DNA from 3 places in the Pseudomonas sp. FW305-E2 genome. Region 3 is predicted to be linked to each of the others. Evidence: riboswitches for the same ligand, from Rfam matches in the RefSeq annotation. Region 3 holds a riboswitch; each other region holds the start of a gene.
What was found. Region 3 has a riboswitch for cobalamin ahead of AC3WLP_RS05895 (ABC transporter substrate-binding protein). Riboswitches for the same ligand answer to the same signal wherever they lie in the genome.

Region 1 (3,265 bases), on a different contig from region 3:
GTGCTGCCATGGCGCGCCAGGTCGCCTAACTGCTCACCCGGCGGCATGGGCGAGCTGTCGCCATAGCGGGTGAGGATCACGGTCTGCGCCACTTGAGGCAAGGTCAGCTCGCAGCCGAGCAGGGCGGCACTCGCTGCCGTGGCGGTAACGCCGGGGATGATCTGGTAATCGATGCCCAGCGCCTGCAGGTGGCGAATCTGTTCACCGATGGCGCCGTACAGGCTGGGGTCGCCGCTGTGCACCCGGGCCACATCCTGACCTTTTTCGTGTGCGCTGCGCATGGCAGCGATGATCTGTTCCAGATGCAGTTCGGCGCTGTTGATCACGGTTTCGGCCTGGTGGCCTTCGAGCACGGCGGCGGGTACCAGTGAACCGGCATAAATGATCACCGGGCACTGACGAATCAGCCGTTGGCCCTTGACCGTGATCAGCTCCGGGTCGCCGGGGCCGGCACCGATAAAGTAGATGGTCATGCAAAGTCCTGGCAAAAAAGAGGGTACGAAACGCTCAGCAGGCCAGGGCGAGCGTCGCCGGGCCCAGTACCTGGCGCGTCAGCAGCAGCCTGGCCGTACCCTGCCGCTGGCTGGCCAGGGCCAGTGCCGCGCTCTCGGCTACGCCCCAACAGCCACTGTGCTGGTGGGCAGCGGCGGAACGGTGGCTGAGCAGTGGTTCATAGGGTTGCAGTTGCGCGCCATGGTACAGCACCAAGGGCAAACCGAGGCGTTCTGCCAATTGCTGCAAGCCGGGCTCGTCGGCCTTCAGGCTGATGCTTGCGATGCCGCGCAGGTCGGCCAGCGCCAGCCCCTGATTGTCCAGGGCCTGGCGCAGCAAGCGTTGCAAGGCATCTGCCGGGCAACCCCGGCGGCAGCCAAAACCGGCATAGAAGGCAGGCATCAAGCCTGGCTGGAACGGCGGAACAGCCAGGCGCTGAGCAGGCCCAAGGCCAGCCAGAAGGCGGCGTTGGTCAGCCAGGAGGCGACTTTGAACTGGGTTTCCAATGCTTCAGGGGCCAGGCTTTCGTGCACCTCGGGTTGCGGTGCACCGATTACATGGGGAATGACCAGCAGCACGGCGCCCAGTGCCTTCAGCAGCCAGTGGCGGGCGAACACCAGCAAGGCCAGGCCCAGCGCTGTGGCACTGGCTGTACCAACCCACCAGGTTTGGCGTTGCCCCAGGTCGGCGGCCGCAGTCCCCGGCAGTTCTGGTGGCAAGCCCAAGGTGGGAGCCAGGCAGAACACGGCGAAGCCAGCCAACCCCCACAATGCGCCACTGGCAGCGCGTTTGGGCTCGCGAAGGCTGTACAGGGCGGCGAGGATCAGGGCGAAGCCGACTGCGACCACCAGGTTGCCGCCTGTGGTGGACAGCACGCGCTGCCAGCCGTCTTCCGGCGACCAGGCTTCGGCGCTGTGTTCATGAGCGGCCACTTCGCTACCGTGTTCGTGGTGTGCGGCCGGGGCCGAGGACTCGTAGGTTTCCGCCTCCAGAATCAGCGGGGCAACCCAGAAGCTTTGCAGCAAGGTCAGCAACAGGGCTGCAAGAAGCCCGCTGAAACCCGCAGTACGGGCAATGCGCGTGATCATCAGGCGTACTCAGTGGCAGGGGAAGGCGGCGCTGTGGCGGGTGTCGTGGGCGGCGTTGTGCACAGCCTCAATGTGCGAGAACCCGGCAAAGTACACCAGGCACAAACCCAGCAAGCTGGCACCGACGGCGATGATTACACGCTGGCTGAGGGTAACGGGGGTAGCAAGGCTGTGTTGTTTGGCGCTGGTGACGGGCATGACGCGATCCTCTGCTTTTTGTGGGCAATGGGCGAGCGCGGCAGCCCCGGACGTGGTCGCCCAAGGGAATGCAACAGCGCCCGCCCACCGCGGGGTGTTCATGAACGCCAGGCCGGTCTCCGGGCTTGCGAGGAAGAGCTGGGCTCCTGGAACGCGTCACCTTCCCATGCCGTACTACGAGGCACAGTGGTACAGACGCTTCACTCGCTTACCGTTGCGGGGGCAGCACCGGCATTGTCCAGCCCTGCTGAAGGGCCTGGGACGCACCGGTTTCCCGTTTCACCCCCTGAGGGGCACCTGAACGCGAGGCATAAGGAGAGCATGGGGCGGGCTTGGCGTCAATGTCATACAGCGCGCGAGCCTTCCGAACAGCAGGTATGACAGGCTCAGGCCTGCCGTGTTCTTCCAGCAGGCAGAAGTGCAAAAACCGGGCGATCACCCGCGGGCGAATGCCGCCAGCTTGTCGCCATCCAGGCGGTAGCGTACCCACTCATCCTGCGCCTGGGCCCCCAGCTTCTGGTAGAAGCCGATCGCTGGCTCGTTCCAGTCCAGCACGCTCCATTCCAGGCGCCCGCAGTTGTTCGCCAGCGCTTCGCGGGCAATGTGCTGCAACAACTGCCGGCCGGCGCCATCGCCGCGTTGCTCGGGGGTTACGTACAGGTCTTCCAGATAGATGCCATTGCGCCCGAGCCAGGTCGAGTAGCTGTAGAAGTACACGGCAAAGCCAATTGCACGGCCATCACGCTCGCACATCAGGGTGTGCACAGTGCTGCCTTCGTCGAACAGGCTGTGCTCGATGTCGGCAAGGGTGGCGACCACCTCGTGGCGCGCGCGTTCGTACTCGGCCAGTTCGGTGATGAAGGTGAGGATCTGCTCGGCATCGGTACGAACGGCAGGGCGAATGGTGAGGCTCATGGTGACGGCTTCCTTGATCCGGATTGTCGGTACAGTGATGTGTATCTGCGTAATTTAATAAAACTGTACCGGTTGCTGGGAGTGGCGCTCCGTTAGTGTGACAGCACCCATAAAGAAAGTGGAATGCCCGCCATGCTTGCCTCTGCCGACCTGCTGACCGCCTTTGTGCTGTTTGCCTTCGTGTCTTCCATCACCCCGGGCCCCAACAACACCATGTTGCTGGCCTCGGGGGTGAACTTCGGCGTGCGCCGCTCGGTCCCTCACGCCTTGGGTATCAGTTTTGGTTTCATGCTGATGGTGCTGGCCGTCGGCCTGGGGCTGGGTGAGGTATTCAAGGCCTGGCCACCCCTGTACACGGTGCTGCGCTACGCCGGCGCCGCCTATCTGCTGTACCTGGCCTGGAAGATCGCCACTTCCGGGCCGGTCGGCACGGCCGCGTCCAGTGCCCGCAAACCGCTGGGCTTCTGGGGGGCGGCGGCGTTCCAGTGGGTCAACCCCAAGGCTTGGGTGATGGCGGTAGGGGCGATTACCACCTACACGCCAGCGCAAGGCTATGTAACCAACGTGATCGT
Region 2 (3,265 bases), on a different contig from region 3:
CAGGTGACCTGCTGTTCTTCAGCACCAATGGCCGTGGCCGGGTAAGCCATGCCGGGATCTACCTGGGTGACAACCAGTTCATCCACTCCAGCAGCCGCCGCAGTGGTGGTGTGCGCATCGACAGCCTCGGTGATCGTTACTGGAGCAAGACTTTCATTGAAGCCAAGCGAGCCTTGGCCATGGCGCCGACCAACATCGCGCGCAACTGATATCAAAATGATGTACCCTGCCGCGGCGGTGATGCTTTAAAAAAAGCTCGCCGCCGTGCGCATTTACAGAAAGCGTCTAATCTAAATTCTCAACTCTTTTCGGCTGCAGCGCAGCGGTCTCAGACAGGATGTTCTGGCCATGGTAAAGATGGCGCGCTTCGCATTTTTCTCCTTGGCAGCCTTGCTGGCTGCATGCTCCAGCCGTGCGCCTGCGCCGGCCCCTGTGGTACAGCCGCAGGTTACCTATAGCCAGCCCAGTCCTTCACCGATTGCCGATGACGTACTGATCCGCGCCATTGGTCTGGTTGGCACGCCCTATCGTTGGGGGGGCAATACGCCGGACTCCGGCTTCGACTGCAGCGGCCTGATCAAGTATGTGTACCGTGATGCTGCTGGCATCAGCCTGCCGCGCTCGACGCGAGAGATGATTGTCATGCGCGCACCGACGGTGGATGTCAGTTCGCTGCAGTCTGGTGACCTGGTGTTCTTCGCCACCAGTGGCGGCTCGCAGGTCAGCCATGCCGGCATCTATGTCGGGGACGGGCGCTTCGTGCATGCACCTTCCACCGGTGGCACCGTGCGCCTGGACTACCTGTCGAACAGCTACTGGGCCAAGGCCTACCTGCAGGCCAAGCGGGTGATTCCGCAAGGGCATCTGGCACAGAACCCTTGATATCCATGCCTGTTTAGCGGCCCCTCTAGCTCGGGGCCGATACCGGCTGCCTGGATTCAAGGTGTTTTGCTCACCCGCCAGACCTCCCGCTTCGATTGACGCTCCCGGTGCAACCCTCTAACCTTCGCGGCGTGTTTCAGGTGCCCTGCCAGCCCCGACTGGGCAGGGTGAAACTGGGAAGCCGGTGGGCGCCAGCATGGCGCGATTCCGGCGCTGCCCCCGCAACGGTGGATGAGTAAAAGGCCGCGCAGGGCCACTGGATGCCAGCATCCGGGAAGGCGCGCAGGCCAGGGCCAAGGCCCACTCACAAGCCCGGAGACCGGCCTGATACTGCCAACGGCATCACGGAGGGTGATGCGCGGTGCACCGTGGCGCCCAGCCATGGCCTCTGCGCGTTCTCCGTTTGCCTGCCTATTACCTGTCGCCGCGCATTGCCGTGGTGCCAGCCAGCGGAGAACCCTGATGAGCGATTCCACCGAACGCGACGAACGCCACCTGGCGCGCATGCAGCGCAAGAAGGCGGTCATCGACGAACGCATCGCCAATTCCCCTAACGAATGCGGCCTGCTGCTGGTGCTGACCGGCAATGGCAAGGGCAAGAGCAGTTCGGCCTTCGGCATGCTCGCGCGCGCCTTGGGCCACGGCATGCAATGCGGTGTGGTGCAGTTCATCAAGGGCCGCAACAGCACCGGCGAGGAGCTGTTCTTCCGTCGCTTCCCTGAACAGGTGCGCTACCACGTGATGGGCGAGGGCTTTACCTGGGAAACCCAGGACCGCCAGCGTGACATCGCCGCTGCGCAAGCCGCCTGGGCGGTGTCGCGCCAGTTGCTGCAGGACCCAGGTGTACAGTTCGTGGTGCTGGACGAGCTCAACATCGCCCTCAAACATGGCTACCTCGACCTGGACCAGGTACTGTCCGACATTCAGGCCCGCCCGCCCATGCAGCATGTGATTGTCACTGGCCGCGCTGCGAAGCCTGAGATGATCGAACTGGCCGACACCGTGACCGAAATGGGCATGCTCAAGCACGCCTTCCAGGCCGGTATCCGCGCACAGAAGGGCGTCGAACTGTGAGTCGATCGCGCCACTGCCCCGCCGTGTTGATCGCGGCACCCGCCTCAGGCCAGGGCAAGACTACCGTCACTGCTGCGCTGGCCCGCCTGCACCGCAACCTCGGGCGCAAGGTGCGGGTGTTCAAATGCGGGCCAGACTTTCTTGACCCGATGATTCTCGAGCGGGCCAGTGGCGCGCCGGTGTATCAGCTGGACCTGTGGATGATCGGTGCCGAAGAAAGCCGTCGTCTGCTGTGGGAAGCTGCTGGCGAGGCTGACCTGATCCTCATCGAAGGGGTGATGGGGCTGTTCGACGGCACCCCGTCAAGCGCCGACCTGGCGCGCCACTTTGGCGTGCCGGTGCTGGCGGTGATCGATGGCACAGCCATGGCCCAGACCTTCGGTGCCCTGGCCCTGGGCCTGGCGCGGTACCAGGCCGATCTGCCGTTCGCCGGCGTGCTGGCCAATCGGGTAGGCAGCCTGCGTCATGCGCAACTGCTCGAAGGCAGCCTGACCGAGGGCTTGCGCTGGTATGGCGGCTTGTCCCGCGAACGCGGCATCGAACTGCCCAGCCGCCACCTGGGCCTGGTGCAGGCCAGCGAGTTGAATGACCTGGACACCCGCCTGGACGCCGCCGCCGAAGCGCTGGGCGCCAGTTGCGATGCGGCGTTGCCGCCGCCAGTCAGCTTTGCCGAGCCTGAACCGCAAGCCTGCGTGGCCTCGCTGGCCGGTGTGCGCATTGGCGTGGCGCGGGACGAGGCGTTCGCCTTCACGTATGGCGCTAACCTCGACCTGTTGCGCAACCAGGGTGCCCAGCTGGTGTTCTTCTCGCCGCTGCACGACCACGAACTGCCGGCGGTAGACAGCCTGTATCTGCCGGGTGGTTATCCTGAGCTGCATCACCATGCGCTGGCCGCCAACGCACCGATGTGCGAGGCGATCCGTGCCCACCACGCGCAGGGCAAGCCATTGCTGGCCGAGTGCGGCGGCATGCTTTACCTGCTTGATGCCCTGACTGACGTGGCCGGTGAACGTGCCGAACTGCTCGGCCTGCTGCCGGGTGAGGCGACCATGCAGAAGCGCCTGGCCGCCCTGGCGCTGCAGGCGGTGGAGCTGCCGGAGGGGACCTTGCGCGGTCACACCTATCACCATTCGCTGACCAGCACTGCGCTGGAACCGATTGCCCGGGGCCTGAGCCCCAACGGCGGGCGTGGCAACGAGGCGGTTTATCGTCTGGGCCGGCTGACGGCCTCTTACGTGCACTTCTATTTCCCTTCCTGCCCGGATGCGGCGGCGGCGCTGTTGCGACCATGAATGATCACGCCTATAGC
Region 3 (3,265 bases):
GGATGACCTGTGCATTGTTGCTGCTGGGGCCGGCCGCGCGGGCCAGCACCAGCACCAGGGCGAATGCGGCCCCGGCGCCGATGAAGGCCCCTGCAGACATGCTTAATGCGAAGCTACCCAGCCCCAGCAGGCCGACCAGTACCGCGCCGGTCGAGGCGCCGGCAGACAGCCCCAGCAGGTAGGGCTCGGCCAGTGGGTTGCGCAACATCGCCTGCAGGATGACACCGCAGGTGGCCAGCCCGGCGCCGCAAGCGGCCGCGACCAGGGTGCGGGTCAGGCGGTAGTTCCAGATGATGCCGGCGTCGATCGGGTCCACCGGGTAGTCGGCTTGCCACAGGTGGTTGGCCAGCACCTGGCCAACCACGCTGGGCGACAGGTTGGTTTCGCCAATGGCGGTACCGGCCAGCAGGGCGGCCAACAGAGCGGCCAGGGCAACCGCGATGCAGGGTAACAGGCGGTTCATCACGGGGCTGCTTTACCGCTGGCGAAGGCCGTGGACAGCGTCTGCATGCCGCGGAACAGGCGGATGCCGGCCTGCATGGCGTCAGCGTCGAGGATAATGATGCGGTCGTGCTTCACCGCGTCCATGTTGCGGGTTACCGGGTCACTGCGCAGGAATTCGAGTTTTTTCTGGTAGTCGTCGGCGGGGAAACGGCGGCGGTCCATACGCGCGATGATCAGCCAGGTCGGATTGGCCTTGGCCAAAGTTTCCCAGCCTACGCTTGGCCATTCTTCGCTGGACTCGACCACGTTGCGCACACCGAGGGTGCGCAGCATGAAATCGGCGACACCTTGGCGGCCGGCCACATAGGGGTCGATGTCTAGGTCGGCGCTGGAGAACCAGAACAGCGCCGAAGTTGCCGACAGGTCCTTGCCGGCCAGTTGTGCCCTGGCGCTGTCGAGGCGCCCTTGCAACTCGGCGTTCAGGGCCGCGCCGCGGTCCTGAACGTCGAAGATCTCGGCCAGTTGGCTGACGCTCTTGTAGATACTGTCTACCTGGAACGCTTGCAGGCGGGTGCCGTCTGCACCGACCAGGTTGTCCTTGCCCTCGCAGTCCGATGGCAGCACGTAGGTGGGGATCTTCAGCTCATCGAACTGCTCGCGGGTGGCGACCACGCCCTGGGCACCGACCATCCATTCGAACTGCGCCGCGACCAGCTGCGGGCGCTTGCCGACCACCGCCTCGAAGCTGGGGTCGTTGTCGGCCAGGCGCGGCACCTTGGCGTTCACCGCCTGGTATTCGGGCAATACATTGTTGAACCACAGCGAAGTGCCCGCCAGCTTGTCACCCAGCCCCAGGGCATAGAGCAGCTCGGTACCGGCCTGGCCGATGGTGACGGCGCGCTGCGGCGCCTGGGCAAAAATCTGCGGCTTGCCGCAGTTGTCGACCGTCAGCGGATAGTGGGTGGCAGCGGCCTGGGCCAGGCCAGTGAAGCCTAGGCCAGCGAGTAGGGTGGCGAAACGGGGCAGCATGCTGGGCGATCTCCTATCGGACAGTTCTGGTGAGGAACGCACGGACAGGCATCGCCGAGGCCCAGCGGGTGGCCGGGGCAACACGGATGGCCAATCCCGGACACCCCGCCGGTTGGTGAATGTAGGCCGGCAGGTCTCCTGACTGGTGCGTCACGGCCCGGCTCCGGCCTTCCCGGGCGGCAGGCCCAGTGGCATCGATGGAGCAGGCTCGGCACCTACAGTTGCGGGGGCAGTTCCGTTTGGCCCGTATTGGCAGGCCTGGGATTCCCTGTTAGTTCCGTGGTGGAAACCGGCGGCCCGCATGGTAGACCATCGCGTCGCCAGGTGAAAACGCTTTTCAGAAGTACTTCAGCCAGCTGATGTCGCGGCGGCGCTGCTTCAGTCGGGCGAACCCGCGCACCGGCAGGTACAGCGAAAACGCCAGCAGTACTGCGACCAGCCATATCGCTGCGACACCGTCGAAACCGAAGTAGTCGCCATGGTTGAGCCCGAACAGCGCCACGCAGACCAGGTACAGCAGCTTCAGCACATACAGGTGCAGCAGGTAGAAGAACATCGGTGCCGCACCGAACACCGCCAGGGCAGTGATCCAGCGCGCCTGGCCGGCCCGTTCGAACGCGCGTAACAACAACAGGCCGCAGCCCAGGGTCAGGGTCAGGAACAGCAGCGACGGTGGGTATTTGGTGATGTTGAAGAAGCTCATCAGGGTTTGCGTGAAGGTTGGGTAACCGCTCCACGGTGCCTCACCGTAACCGTTGAACATGCGCAGCAGGACAAAGCCAAGCAGCGCGAGCAAGCCAGCCGCCAGCAGGTGTTGCTGGCGTTGCCCGGCATCGCTGCCGCGGGCGAACCAGGGCCCCAGGCCGTAACCCAAGGCGATGACGCCGATCCACGGCAGCACCGGGTAAGACGTGCGCAGGTGCAGGTTTTCGGAAAACGCCAGCCAGCCGCGATCATGCAGGATTGCCCACGGCACATGCAGGGCTGAATCCACGCCAAAGTGCAGGCCGTCGAGCAGGTTGTGGCCGGCGACGATGCTGGCGCCCAGGGCGAGCAGTGCGGCGCGTGGCAGCCACACCAGCAGCGACAGGGCGATCATGCTGACGCCGATGGCCCAGATCACTTGCAGGTAGATCACGCTCGGGGGCAACTGGAAGGTCCAGGCGAAGTTGACCAGGGTGAACTCCAGCACCACCAGGAACAGCCCGCGTTTGAACAGGAACGCGGAGACGTCGCCACGGCCCTGATGCTTCTCGCCATACAGCCAGGCCGACAGGCCGGTCAGCAGGACGAACACAGGCGCACACAGGTGAGCGAGGGTGCGGCTGAAGAAAAGCGCCGGTTCCGTGGTGTCGATGGCCATGGGGTCGCTGACCTGGCGGTGCAGGAGGAAAGTCTCGCGGACGTGGTCCAGGAGCATGAACAGGATCACCAGGCCGCGCAGGGCATCGATGCTCTGCAGGCGCTGGGTGATCAGCGTGGGCGTGGCGCTGGCACTTGTCATGGGTTGTCTAATAGGAATTAATTTCATGTGAAACGTTATCGTATAACAAGACGCTGAAAGGGAATAGAGGTTTTTGTGTGGCCTGTGCCGGGCTCTTCGCGGCACAAGCCACCCAGATCAGAAGCTGTAATCCACCGTCGCGAAGTACGACCGCGGTATCCCCATCAACCACTGCTGCCCGCTGAACGCCGACTGCACATACTCGCGATCGAACAGGTTGTTCAACTGCAACCCCACCTTCACATCCGGCAACACCCGCCAGGCGATGTTGGCATCGACCACGGTGTA

Region 1: linked by a shared signal. The riboswitch ahead of AC3WLP_RS25240 (CbtB domain-containing protein) and the one ahead of AC3WLP_RS05895 (ABC transporter substrate-binding protein) in region 3 are both predicted to bind cobalamin.
Region 2: linked by a shared signal. The riboswitch ahead of cobO (cob(I)yrinic acid a,c-diamide adenosyltransferase) and the one ahead of AC3WLP_RS05895 (ABC transporter substrate-binding protein) in region 3 are both predicted to bind cobalamin.

Annotation. Positions count from the first base shown of each region.
Region 1 covers NZ_JBYSYE010000055.1:8,207-11,471, reverse strand. The annotation lists gene cobM (precorrin-4 C(11)-methyltransferase) at 1-473, opposite strand, end outside; gene AC3WLP_RS25250 (cobalamin biosynthesis protein) at 508-894, opposite strand; gene AC3WLP_RS25245 (CbtA family protein) at 894-1,580, opposite strand; gene AC3WLP_RS25240 (CbtB domain-containing protein) at 1,590-1,778, opposite strand; cobalamin riboswitch at 1,872-2,094, opposite strand; gene AC3WLP_RS25235 (GNAT family N-acetyltransferase) at 2,214-2,693, opposite strand; gene AC3WLP_RS25230 (LysE family translocator) at 2,817-3,265, shown strand, end outside.
Region 2 covers NZ_JBYSYE010000021.1:62,015-65,279, reverse strand. The annotation lists gene AC3WLP_RS16805 (C40 family peptidase) at 1-209, shown strand, start outside; gene AC3WLP_RS16800 (C40 family peptidase) at 349-882, shown strand; cobalamin riboswitch at 1,004-1,224, shown strand; gene cobO (cob(I)yrinic acid a,c-diamide adenosyltransferase) at 1,345-1,956, shown strand; gene AC3WLP_RS16790 (cobyrinic acid a,c-diamide synthase CobB) at 1,953-3,248, shown strand; gene bluB (5,6-dimethylbenzimidazole synthase) at 3,245-3,265, shown strand, end outside.
Region 3 covers NZ_JBYSYE010000004.1:169,855-173,119, forward strand. The annotation lists gene AC3WLP_RS05890 (FecCD family ABC transporter permease) at 1-463, opposite strand, end outside; gene AC3WLP_RS05895 (ABC transporter substrate-binding protein) at 463-1,473, opposite strand; cobalamin riboswitch at 1,585-1,782, opposite strand; gene AC3WLP_RS05900 (acetyltransferase domain-containing protein) at 1,811-2,977, opposite strand; gene AC3WLP_RS05905 (TonB-dependent receptor) at 3,095-3,265, opposite strand, start outside.